DNA from 3 places in the Rhizobium sp. Leaf341 genome. Region 1 is predicted to be linked to each of the others. Evidence: predicted binding sites of a transcription regulator. Region 1 holds the regulator's gene; each other region holds the start of a gene.
What was found. The regulator LexA, encoded in region 1, represses DNA repair genes until DNA is damaged. The targets are predictions, from matches to a motif close to TGTTCNNNNTGTGTTCNG.

Region 1 (4,211 bases):
GTGGCAGGCGTCAGATTCCCGTTGAACCCGCTTAAGCCATCGCTATTCTTCATTTAGCGTCCACGAACGGACGCCACAGAGATTCCTTGGGGGGATAAACACAATGTTGACACTGGCACGGCTGACAGGCGCGCTTGTTTTGGGCACGATTTTGATGTCCGGAACGGCACAAGCGGAAGATCTCGTCTTCTCGCTCAAAAACGGCACGCAATCCGTCCTCACGCGGTTCTACACGTCGCCCGTCGGCGTCAGCGAATGGGAAGGTGACGTATTCGGCGAGCAGGTTCTCAATCCGGGCGAGACCATCGAACTGACGATCGCAGATGGTCGCGATGTTTGCGATTATGACATGCGGTTCGAGTTCGAAGAGGGATCGAACCTCGCAACGACGGAAGACAAACAGAACCTCTGCGAGATGGGATCCTACACGATCCACGAGTGACCGAGGTCTGGTCGCGCCGCGCCATGCTTGCGCGGCCTTTCCGGCACTCCGGAGCAGCCTGGCGTCTCTGTTAGAGGGAGCTGGCTGCTCCGACGGTGGTCATCGGGACACTGTTGCCAAGGTCGTTGTTGGCATATTTGATCACGAGGATACTGAGGACGGATGCAAGCATCCCGACGAAAATCATTCTCATAGACATGATCCTTTGCGCAAAAGCGCGGAAAAAGTGGGGCCGCGAGGTCGGCCTTCTCAGTCGAAATCACCGATCCGACCGTGCTGTTCCAGAACGACGGATGGCTCGCACTCTCCGATCGCCACGCGTCCGCGCCTGGAGAGGGCAATCGTCCCGGCGTGCGTTTCCGCCAGCCGACCCGCCAACTGCCGTGCAGCGTCGGCACTTTCGGCCATGATCGGTTCGCGTGACTGAGAGACCTCGCCCTCGTTCACATCGAAGACCAGGACTTCAAAACTTTCCGTTGTTCCCGGCATCTCGGTCTCCGCAGCATTCGGACGGTTAACGCGGCCGCCTGCAACCGGTTCCACAGTCCCGTCACACGACTCAATCGATAGGAGAACGGCACTGTCGCTCGGCGACAGGCTTTGGCCACCACGTACCGAAACGCAACTGCTAGCCTGATCCCGTGGAACGTTCATACGACCAAGGACGCGAGACGAAACCGCACGCACAACATCACGCGCGCGCTTTCGCGACACGACGACCGGGAGCGAACCCATCGCACCAGCGGCCATCTTGCTCGGTCAGCGATACCGGTCGCCGATTTCTGTCCGACGTGGTGCGGTCAGGTGTGCGTGGATTTTACTGATAGCGGCGAATCAAGCCGACAAGCTTTCCTTGAACCTTGACACGGTCCGGTCCGAAAATGCGGGTCTCATAGGCGGGATTTGCTGCTTCCAGGGCCACGGACGCTCCTTTGCGTCGGAAGCGCTTCAAGGTCGCCTCTTCGTCATCGACCAGCGCAACGACGATCTCACCGGGGCTCGCGCTGTTGGCGTTCCGAATGATCACGGTGTCGCCATCGAGAATACCGGCATCCACCATGGAGTCCCCGCGGACCTCCAGGGCGTAATGTTCGCCGCTGCCCAGCATGAAGGCGGGTACGGCAATGTCATGCGTGTTGTTCTGAATGGCGGAGATCGGAACCCCCGCCGCGATGCGGCCCATGACAGGAACCGATACGCTGTTGTCGTTTCCCACCGCCAACGGCGGCGTCAGCGGTGTCTCCGAAGCGGGAGCCGGACGGCTTCCCTGGATGACGCTGGGCGTAAAGCCGCGCTTCGGCGGAGTGGACGCGAGATAGGCGTCCGGCAATTTGATCACCTCCAGCGCGCGCGCCCTGTTCGGCAGACGCCGGATGAAACCCCGCTCCTCGAGCGCCGTGATGAGACGATGGATGCCGGACTTGGATGCCAGCTCGAGGGCATCCTTCATCTCGTCGAACGACGGCGGGACACCCGATTCCTTCATGCGCTCATGAATGAAAATCAGCAATTCTTGTTGCTTGCGGGTCAGCATGATCAATCGACTCCAGAGTCACGAAACAAAGCAAGAACAGTGTTATATGTTCCTCATGTGTTCTGCAAGTCCCATTCCGCCTAACTCAACTGTCGTCGGCTCGCTTCCCGCTATTTCCATCAGCTTTTTTCTTGGTTTGGAGGCGCTTCTGGCACGATACGATCTCTCGATCGCGCAGAGGCCAAGCATCATACAGAAACGCCGTCGCGAAGACATTCGCAACGGCGAAAACTGTTCGATCGTGATAATCGGAAACGGAATCAGAACGGAATATCGTCGTCCAGATCCCGCGAGAAACCACCGCTAGATCCGCCGGCACCCCCGCCGGACCGGCCGCTGGAAGACGACGCCGGACGGTCGTAGTCGTCGCCATAGTTCGGGCCGCTGCTGCCGCCGTAATCGGCGCCACCGCGGCTTCCGCCGCCTCCACCGCCGCCGCCGCCGTCACGTCCGTCCAGCATGGTCAGCGTCGAATTGAAGCCCTGGAGCACCACTTCGGTGGAATAACGGTCGTTGCCGTCCTTGTCCTGCCACTTGCGTGTCTGCAACGCGCCTTCGAGGTAAAGCTTCGCGCCCTTCTTCACATACTGTTCGACGACTTTGCAGAGACCCTCGTTGAAGACGACAACCGTGTGCCATTCGGTCTTCTCGCGCCGCTCGCCGGAATTCCTGTCCCGCCAGCTTTCGGAGGTGGCGATGCGCAGGTTGGCAATCGGCTTGCCGTCCTGCGTCCGCCGGATTTCCGGGTCCGCACCGACATTTCCGATGAGGATCACCTTGTTTACGCTACCAGCCATCTCTTTGTCCTGTCTCCTGAACGCGGCTCGACCATCCGCAGTGTGCCGGAAGCCTACGCTTTTCGACGTGGCTTTTCGCCCCCGGCCGGCGGCAATCCACAGTTTGCAAATTTGTTCTTTATTTGTTCTAGGTGTTCGCTATGATCCTGTCAATCGAGCGACGCGCCAGACGGGTCGTGCGGGTTCGCAAGACGGACCGCGCGTTCCCTTCCGGCCGCCATCCGTCCGGCGGATTGCTTCAGCGTGGAATTTCGGTTTCGCGCGACGCCGGCTCGACATATGAAGTATCGATCTTAAGTAATGGCTTCGTCCCCACACAGAGCATCCTACCATGAGCGAATTCAAGACCATTTCGATCCGCGGTGCGCGGGAGCACAATCTCAAGGGGGTTGATCTAGACCTCCCGCGCAACAAGCTGATCGTGATGACCGGCCTTTCGGGGTCGGGAAAATCGTCGCTCGCATTCGATACCATCTATGCGGAGGGGCAGCGCCGCTATGTCGAGAGCCTCTCGGCCTACGCGCGCCAGTTCCTTGAAATGATGCAGAAGCCGGATGTGGATCTGATCGAGGGCCTCTCGCCGGCGATCTCGATCGAGCAGAAGACGACGTCCAAGAATCCGCGTTCCACCGTGGGGACGGTGACGGAAATCTACGACTACATGCGGCTGCTCTTCGCGCGCGTCGGCGTTCCCTATTCACCGGCGACCGGCCTGCCGATCGAAAGCCAGACGGTCAGCCAGATGGTCGACCGGATCCTGGCAATGGAGGAAGGTGCCCGCCTCTACATCCTCGCGCCGATGATCCGGGGCCGGAAGGGGGAGTACAAGAAAGAGCTCGCCGAGCTGATGAAGAAGGGCTTCCAGCGTGTGAAGGTCGACGGCCAGTTCTACGAAATTGCGGACGTGCCGGCGCTGGACAAGAAGTACAAGCACGATATCGACGTGGTCGTCGATCGCCTGGTCGTTCGCGGCGACATTGCCGCACGGCTCGCCGACAGTCTCGAGACGTCGCTGCGGCTGGCGGATGGATTGGCCATCGCCGAGTTCGCCGACAAGCCCCTGCCCGAGAAGGAGACGTCGGCCGGCGGCTCGGCCAACAAGTCGCTGAACGAGACGCACGAACGGGTGCTCTTTTCCGAGAAGTTTGCCTGCCCTGTGTCGGGTTTCACGATCTCGGAGATCGAGCCGCGCCTGTTCTCCTTCAACAATCCGTTCGGCGCCTGCCCCACCTGCGACGGCCTTGGCAGCCAGCAGAAGATCGACGAAGCCCTGATCGTGCCGGAGCATGACCGCACGCTGAAAAACGGCGCCATCGCGCCGTGGGCGAAATCGTCCTCTCCTTATTACAATCAGACGCTGGAGGCCCTCGGCAAGACGTTCGGCTTCAAGCTGAGCAATACCTGGGCCGACCTTTCGGACGCTGCCAAGACGGCGATC
Region 2 (4,211 bases), on a different contig from region 1:
TGCCCGATCCGCTCAGTCTCTTCATGGAAAAGATCGTCGCCTGACAACCGTATCTACCAATCCGAGCTTCTGCGCCGGGCCAGAACCTAGCCTAGCACCGCCGGCCGAAGGCCGGAACCGGACCTGCCGGGAAAGGCCCGGAACGAACAGCGTCAGATATCAAGATTCTCGGCGAACACGGCGCGCTCCTGGATGAACCGGAAGCGGGCTTCCGGCTTGGTTCCCATCAGATTGTCGACGGCATCGCGCGTTCCCTCGAAATCGATCTCGTCGATCGAAACCTTCAGAAGCGTCCGCTTCGACGGATCCATCGTGGTTTCCTTCAACTGCGCCGGCATCATCTCGCCGAGGCCCTTGAAGCGACCGATTTCGACCTTGCCGCGTCCGGTAAACTCCTTCTCCATCAATTCGACGCGATGAAGATCGTCGCGGGCGTAGAGCGTCTTGGCGCCCTGCGTCATCCGGTAGAGCGGGGGCACCGCGAGATAGAGATGGCCGCCACGAATGAGTTCCGGCATCTCCTGATAGAAGAAGGTGATCAGCAGCGAGGCGATGTGGGCGCCATCGACGTCGGCGTCGGTCATGACAATGACCCGGTCGTAGCGAAGGTCTTCCTGCCGGTATTTCGACCGGGTCCCGCAACCGAGTGCCTGGACGAGATCCGAGATCTGCTGATTCGCGCCGAGTTTTTCGCGTCCGGCACTCGCCACGTTCAGGATCTTGCCCCGGAGCGGAAGGATCGCCTGGTTGGCGCGGTTGCGCGCCTGCTTGGCCGAGCCACCGGCCGAGTCGCCCTCCACGATGAAGAGTTCGGCGCCCAGCGCCGAGTTCTGCGAGCAGTCGGCGAGCTTGCCCGGCAGGCGCAGCTTGCGAACGGCGCTCTTGCGCGTAACTTCCTTTTCCTTGCGGCGGCGGACGCGCTCGTCGGCGCGCTCGATCACCCAGTCGAGCAGCTTGGCAGCCTCCTGCGGATTGCCGGCCAGAAAATGATCGAAGGGATCTCGGATCGCGTTCTCGACGATGCGCTGCGCTTCGACGGTGGCGAGCTTGTCCTTCGTCTGGCCGACGAATTCCGGCTCCCGGATGAAGACGGACAGCATGCCCGCCGCCGAGATCATGACGTCGTCGGTGGTGATGATCGCCGCGCGCTTGTTTTGCGTCAGGTCGGCATAGGCCTTCAGACCCTTGGTCAGGGCGATGCGCAGGCCCGCTTCATGCGTGCCGCCCTCGGGGGTCGGAATGGTGTTGCAATAGGAATGCACGACCGAATCGCCGCCATACCAGGTAACGGCCCATTCGAGCGCGCCGTGGCCACCCGTCTTCTCGGTCTTGCCGGCGAAGATTTCGCGCGTCACCGTGAACTCGGAGCCCATCGTCGCCTTGAGGTAGTCCTTCAGCCCGCCGGGGAAGTGGAAGACCGCCTTGTCCGGCGTTTCGGTGCCCTCGACCAGCGAGGGGTCGCAGGACCAGCGGATCTCGACACCGCCAAACAGATAGGCCTTCGACCGGGCCATGCGGAAAAGACGCGCAGGCTCGAACTTGGCGTGAGGTCCGAAGATGTCCGGATCCGGATGGAAGCGCACGCGCGTGCCGCGCCGGTTCTGGACGTCGCCGAGCTCCTCGAGGCCGCCCTGGGGGATGCCGCGCGAGAAGCGCTGGCGGTAAAGCCGCCTGTTCCGCGCAACCTCGACCTCCAGAACGTCGGAAAGCGCATTGACGACCGAAACGCCAACGCCGTGCAGACCGCCCGAGGTCTCATAGACCTTGCTGTCGAACTTGCCGCCGGCATGGAGCACGGTCATGATGACTTCGAGCGTGGACTTCCCCGGGAATTTCGGGTGGTTCTCCACCGGGATGCCGCGACCATTGTCCGTGACCGCAAGACAGCCTTCCGCATCGAGATGGACGTCGATGAAATTGGCATGTCCGGCCACCGCTTCGTCCATCGAGTTGTCGATGACTTCCGCAAACAGATGGTGCAGCGCCTTTTCGTCCGTACCCCCGATGTACATGCCCGGCCGACGGCGGACCGGCTCGAGGCCTTCCAGAACCTCGATGGCGGACGCGTTGTAGTCGCCCGTATCGGTCTTCAGCTGGGAAGCCGGCGTTCCTGCCGCACGCGTCGCCGTTTTCGGTTCGTCGGCTCCCGGCCCGGCACCGGATTTCCCGTCACCGATCTTCGGCGCGCCCGGCTTCAGATCCAACGCCTTCGGCTCCGGCGGCTTCGTATCCGAAGGCTTCCGGGGCGCGGGCGCTGCATTCGCGAAAAGGTCGTTGCTGTCCGTCATCTGGTGCGTCAAACGTCTTTCGATGTGTCGGCTGATGCTGTAGGGCGGGGAACCGGCTGCCGGTCCCGGCCCGCCTGTTTATTCCACCTCTTCATACAGAGGGCAGGGGCCCGGCGAAAGAGCCAAGAGGGCCCGGGAGATCAAAAAGGGAACAAAACATGGCCCGATCCACACTTTCTTTTGGCCGCTTCGGTGTTCCCAAGGCTGTCGTCTTCATGACCGCTCTTGTTCTCGCGCACGGCCCGGCGCGCGCCGAGACCTTGCAGCCGTTCAAGGATGAGCTTTTCAGCTACGGCCGCGTCCTGGAGTCACGCGACGGCGGCGATTGGCTGACCGTGGACTACGACGAGATGCGGGACATCAATGGTCGTGACGAGGTGCCCGAGCGCCGCGTCAAGCGGCCCTATGTCTCGCTCGGCGTCAAGCGTTTCCAGGAGAACGAAACCGTCGATGTCGGCGGACATGGGTTGGATGTGTTCAGGGTCGGGACACCGCAGAATGCAGCCTTCACGGTGATCTTCCTTCACGGGCGGGGTGGGGACCGACGGCTCGGGGCAAACGACTTTTCCTTCGGAGGCAACTTCAATCGCCTGAAGAACCTCGCCGTGGACAACGGCGGCGTCTACTACGCGCCAAGCGCGCGGTCGTTCGATTCGGATGGCGCTGCCGACATTGCCGGATTGATCGATGTCGTCGCGCGCCGGTCACCCGGTCGCCCGATCATCCTGTCCTGCGCGTCGATGGGAAGCTTCCTCTGCTGGGGCGTTTCCCGCGATGCCAAGGCCGTCGCCAACTTGTCCGGCATGATGATCATGGGCGGCGCGACCGATCCGGACTTCATGAAGAGCGCTGCCTTCGCCCGCAAGCTGCCCCTGTTCTTAAGCCATGGCAGCGCCGACAAGACCTACATGGCGGACGACCAGGCGGCGCTCTATACGCGCCTGCGAAAGGGCAAGTATCCAACCCGCTTCGTGCTCTTCCAGGCAGGTACCCATGGAACGCCGGTCAGGATGACCGACTGGCGCGACGCCATCAACTGGATCCTTACCCGGTAGATGCAACCTGAGCGATTTTCGCTTCATTAACCACCGATTGAAGTCGCGCTGTCCTGGCGGCCTCTCGTTTGCCTTTCCGAAAGCACGGCGTGGCATCGTCCGGGTTCTGAGAACACGGGAGTGCGATGATGGATGCGCGAACCGATACACGGCTCGTCCCGTTGTGCGTCGATCTGGACGGTACGCTTGTCGCGGCGGATACGCTGTGGGAAGGCGTCGCGGTCGTGCTGTTCCGAAATCCGCTGATGATCTTCGCGCTGATCCGTTGGGCGTGGCGCGGCAAGGCCCATCTGAAGCACGAAGTTGCCGCCCGGTCCGGTCGCACCGCCGCCGATTGGCCCTATCGCCCCGAAGTGATCGCACGTCTGCGGCAGGAACGGGAAACCGGACGCGAGGTCGTGCTCGTGACAGGGGCCGCGAAGCAGGTGGCGCTCGACGTCGCAGCCCATACCGGGGTCTTCACGGCTGTCTTGCACTCGTCTCCGACCCACAATCTGACCAGCCATCGCAAGTGCAGGGAACTGGTCGCGCGCTATGGCGATGCCGGGTTCGACTACATGGGCAACAGCCGCGACGACATCCCGGTGTTCGACGCCGCGCGAAAAGCCATCGTCGTCGCACCGGATCGCGCTGCGGAAACCTGGCGCCGGCGTCATGATGCCGAGCGTCTGGAGACCGGTACGAGCGGCCTGAAGGACACGCTGAAATCCATTCGCGTCCATCAGTGGGCCAAGAATATCCTGATTGCCGTTCCGATGGCACTCGATCACGAGATCCTCGATCGGGCCGCCCTGATCAATACGGTCATCGCCTTTTTCGCCTTCAGCTTCCTCGCATCGGCTGTCTATGTCATCAACGATATCTCCGA
Region 3 (4,211 bases), on a different contig from region 1:
TGAAGATCTCGATCGCGCTCGAAGAGCTCGGGCTCGATTACGAGCCGCACCTCATTTCCTTCGGCACCAACGATCAGAAGTCGCCGGAATTCCTGTCGCTCAATCCGAACGGCCGCATCCCCGCCATCATCGATCCGAACGGTCCGGACGGGAAGCCGATCGGCCTGTTCGAGTCGGGCGCCATCCTCGTCTATCTCGCCGAAAAGACCGGAAAGCTGCTGCCGGCGTCTGCCGCCGGGCGCTACGAGACGCTGGCCTGGGTGATGTTCCAGATGGGCGGCGTCGGCCCGATGTTCGGCCAGTTCGGCCATTTCTACAAGTTCGCCGCCGACAAGGTGGCCAACAATTCCTATCCGATGGAGCGGTATCGCGACGAATCCAAGCGGCTGCTGTCGGTGCTCGAGGCGCGCCTTGAAGGTCGCCAGTGGCTGATGGGCGACGACTACACCATCGCCGACATCGCGACGTTCCCCTGGATCGACGGTGCCCGCAAGTTCTATGGCGGCGATCAGGTGCTCGATTATGCGAGCTTCCCGAACGTGCTCGCCTGGGTCGACCGCGCGCTGGAACGCCCGGCTGTGAAAACGGGCATGGACATTCCCAAGCGGAACTGATCGCTCCCCACCGCGACGCATTGACGGTTCCGCTCGGGACGGGATAATGCATCTCGCCCGAAAGTGCGCAGCGGTTTCGGGAAACGACATGCATCAAAACAAGACCTTAAAGCGCGTTGCGTGAATCCTTTTTCACGCGACGCGCTTTAAGTCATCGGGCGGACCGATGCGAAGGGAAGACGGCGTGGCGCAAGAGCTGGGTGACATGGGGAACGGGCCGTCCGACAGGCTCGTCGTGATCGGCGGCGGGCAGGCGGCCTTTGCGCTTATCGCCAAGCTGCGCGCCCTGAAGGACGACAGGCCGATCACGCTGATCTCGGACGAGAAAAGCCTGCCCTACCAGCGCCCGCCGCTGTCCAAGAAATACCTCCTGCGCGAAATGACGCTCGACCGCCTGCAGTACCGGCCGGAGGCCTGGTACGCCGATCATGCGATCGACCTCCGGCTGGGCACCCGCGCGACCGCCATCGATCGTGCGGCACGAAGCGTGCTTCTGTCGGACGGCACGCGGCTCGGCTATCAAACGCTGGCGCTTGCGACCGGGGCTGCGCCCCGCCATCTGGCCGACAGCGTCGGCGGCAGGCTCGACGGCGTCTTCACCCTGCGCGATTTCGAGGATGCCGACAGGCTGGCCGAGGCGATGCGGCCCGGACGGCGCGCCCTGATCATCGGTGGCGGCTATATCGGGCTCGAAGCGGCAGCCGTTGCGCGCACGCTCGGGCTCGAGGTCACGCTGATCGAAATGGCCGACCGTATCGTCCAGCGCGTGGCGGCCGCAGCCACCTCGGACATCCTGCGGTCCCTGCACGTGTCGCGCGGCGTCGACCTCAGGGAGGGCACCGGCCTGACCCATCTCACGGACCAAAGCGGACACGTGACGGGCGCACACCTCTCGGACGGAACAACGATCCCGGCCGATCTCGTCATCGTCGGCATCGGCGTGACCGCCAACGACCGCCTTGCCCACGAGGCCGGCATCGAGACGGCAAACGGGATCATCGTCGATCTCCACGGCCGCTCCAGCGACCCCTCGGTCTTCGCGATGGGGGATTGCGCCGTGCTGCCGTTCGCCGACATGCTGATCCGTCTGGAATCGGTGCAGAACGCGGTTGACCAGGCCGAAGCCGTCGCCGCGACGATCGCCGGCATGCCGACGCCCTATCATCCGAAGCCATGGTTCTGGTCGGATCAATACGACGTCAAGCTGCAGATCGCCGGTTTCGGCCTCGGGCACGATGAAACGGTCACCCGCGCCGGACAGAGGGAAGGCAGCGCCTCCGTCTGGTATTTTCGCCAGGGCAGGCTGGTCGCGGTCGACGCGATCAACGATGCCAAGGCCTATGTCGTGGGGAAGAAACTGATCGAGACGGGAACGACGCCGGACAAGTCCGCCATCGAAGATCCCGCCACCGACCTAAAGGCGCTTCTCGCCTCGTGATCCGGGCTATTCGCCGAGATCAAGCTTGCCCCGAAGCGCGTCGATCCGCTTGGACGCCTCCGCCTTGGTGATATCCTCGGCAAACTGGTCCGGCGCATGCGCCTGTTCGGAAAGCGTCTGAAGATAGGACCGCTGCGCCCCCGTCATCGGCTCATCGCCGCTGACCCAATCGTCCGGGTTCTTTTCGGTGTTGGAAGACGTGTCGTTGGCAATCGCTTTGTCGGACATAGAAGGCTCCTGTGGTGTCTATGTTCGCTAAACGTTCACGCACGGAGGAGGTTCCGTTGTTCGGTGAAGGGTGCTCGGAATTCTGCATGTCGCTGGCCCTGAGCAATGTCGGCCTGCGTCAGTCAATGCCGAGTTGCGATCCCGTTCAGCAGGCGCTGCAGGCCGTTTCGGAAACACGGTCCCCGTCGTCATCGAGAAGAAGCCGGACCCGGTCGAGCGTCGGGTAGGATAGATCAGACACGACGGTATGATCCGGAGCCGTGCCTTTTTCTTTCATGAGGTTGACGCTCGCGCGGGTCGGGGTTGCCCCGATCGTGACGTTCCACATCGACCTTATGGCGGTCCTCACGTCGCTGTCGTGCACGCATGACAGCTCAACCCAGGTGGTCGGCAAGCCGCCGCATTGTGACATGGCGCACCCGACACCGCATGGTGAGAGCACCGCGGTCAATCCCCAACCCACGAAAAAGGGCGGCCCTTGCGGACCGCCCCCATTCCGTCAATCCGGATCGGATTGATTACATCATGCCGCCCATGCCGCCCATGTCGGGCATGCCGCCGCCCATCGGAGCGTCCTTCTTCGGCAGCTCGGCGATCATGGCTTCGGTGGTGATCAGGAGCGAGGCGACCGAAGCTGCGTTCTGCAGCGCGGTGCGCACGACCTTGACCGGGTCGACGATGCCCATGGCGATCATGTCGCCATATTCCGACGTCTGGGCGTTGTAGCCGTAGTTGTCGTCGTTCTTTTCGAGGATCTTGCCGACCACGATCGAAGCTTCGTCACCGGCATTGTCGGCGATCTGGCGAACGAGCGACTGAAGGGCGCGACGAACGATGGCAACGCCGGCCTGCTGGTCCGGGTTTTCGCCCGTGACGTTGAGAACGGCCGAGCAACGCAGCAGGGCGACGCCGCCGCCGGGGACGATGCCTTCCTGAACGGCTGCACGCGTTGCGTTCAGCGCGTCATCGATGCGGTCCTTGCGTTCCTTGACTTCGATTTCCGTCGAGCCGCCGACGCGGATGACGGCAACGCCACCAGCGAGCTTGGCCAGGCGTTCCTGCAGCTTTTCGCGGTCGTAGTCCGAAGAGGTTTCTTCGATCTGCGCCTTGATCTGGGCCACGCGGCCTTCGATCTCGTTCTTGGCGCCGGCGCCGTCGACGATGGTCGTGTTTTCCTTGGAGATCGAGATCTTCTTGGAACGGCCGAGCATTTCGAGCGTGACGTTTTCGAGCTTGATGCCGAGGTCTTCGGAGATCACCGTGCCGCCCGTCAGGATGGCGATGTCTTCCAGCATGGCCTTGCGGCGGTCGCCGAAGCCCGGAGCCTTGACGGCAGCGATCTTGAGGCCGCCACGCAGCTTGTTGACGACGAGCGTTGCAAGAGCTTCGCCTTCGACGTCTTCAGCGATGATGAGGAGCGGCTTGCCGGTCTGAACGACGGCTTCGAGAACCGGAAGCATTGCCTGCAGGTTCGACAGCTTCTTCTCGTGAAGGAGAATGTAAGCGTCGTCGAGGTCTGCGACCATCTTTTCCGGGTTGGTCACGAAGTAGGGGCTGAGGTAGCCGCGGTCGAACTGCATGCCTTCGACGACTTCGAGTTCGGTTTCGGCGGTCTTGGCTTCTTCGACGGTGATGACACCCTCGTTGCCGACCTTCTGCATGGCTTCAGCGATATCAGCGCCGACCTGCTTGTCGCCGTTTGCCGAGATCGTGCCGACCTGGGCGACTTCTTCCGATGTGGAGATCGGCTTTGCCTTGGCCTGCAGGTCCTTGACGACGGCCGTGACGGCGAGGTCGATACCGCGCTTCAGGTCCATCGGGTTCATGCCGGCGGCAACGGCCTTGTTGCCTTCGCGAACGATCGCCTGGGCCAGAACGGTTGCCGTCGTGGTGCCGTCGCCGGCGATGTCGTTGGTCTTGGAAGCAACTTC

Region 2: parE (DNA topoisomerase IV subunit B) is a predicted target of LexA. The motif match lies at 2,425-2,442, and genes of this name have one in related genera.
Region 3: ASG03_RS02875 (DUF3072 domain-containing protein) is a predicted target of LexA. The motif match lies at 2,302-2,319, and genes of this name have one in related genera.

Annotation. Positions count from the first base shown of each region.
Region 1 covers NZ_LMPE01000015.1:10,826-15,036, forward strand. Annotated here, with positions in the region: gene ASG03_RS15000 (hypothetical protein) at 155-442, shown strand; gene ASG03_RS15005 (hypothetical protein) at 692-931, opposite strand; gene lexA (transcriptional repressor LexA) at 1,260-1,976, opposite strand; gene ASG03_RS15015 (single-stranded DNA-binding protein) at 2,237-2,773, opposite strand; gene uvrA (excinuclease ABC subunit UvrA) at 3,105-4,211, shown strand, end outside.
Region 2 covers NZ_LMPE01000016.1:224,908-229,118, reverse strand. Annotated here, with positions in the region: gene ASG03_RS20515 (GNAT family N-acetyltransferase) at 1-44, shown strand, start outside; gene parE (DNA topoisomerase IV subunit B) at 153-2,288, opposite strand; gene ASG03_RS20505 (alpha/beta fold hydrolase) at 2,447-3,343, shown strand; gene ASG03_RS20500 (UbiA family prenyltransferase) at 3,472-4,211, shown strand, end outside.
Region 3 covers NZ_LMPE01000003.1:263,471-267,681, reverse strand. Annotated here, with positions in the region: gene ASG03_RS02885 (glutathione binding-like protein) at 1-614, shown strand, start outside; gene ASG03_RS02880 (NAD(P)/FAD-dependent oxidoreductase) at 820-2,052, shown strand; gene ASG03_RS02875 (DUF3072 domain-containing protein) at 2,059-2,280, opposite strand; gene groL (chaperonin GroEL) at 2,799-4,211, opposite strand, start outside.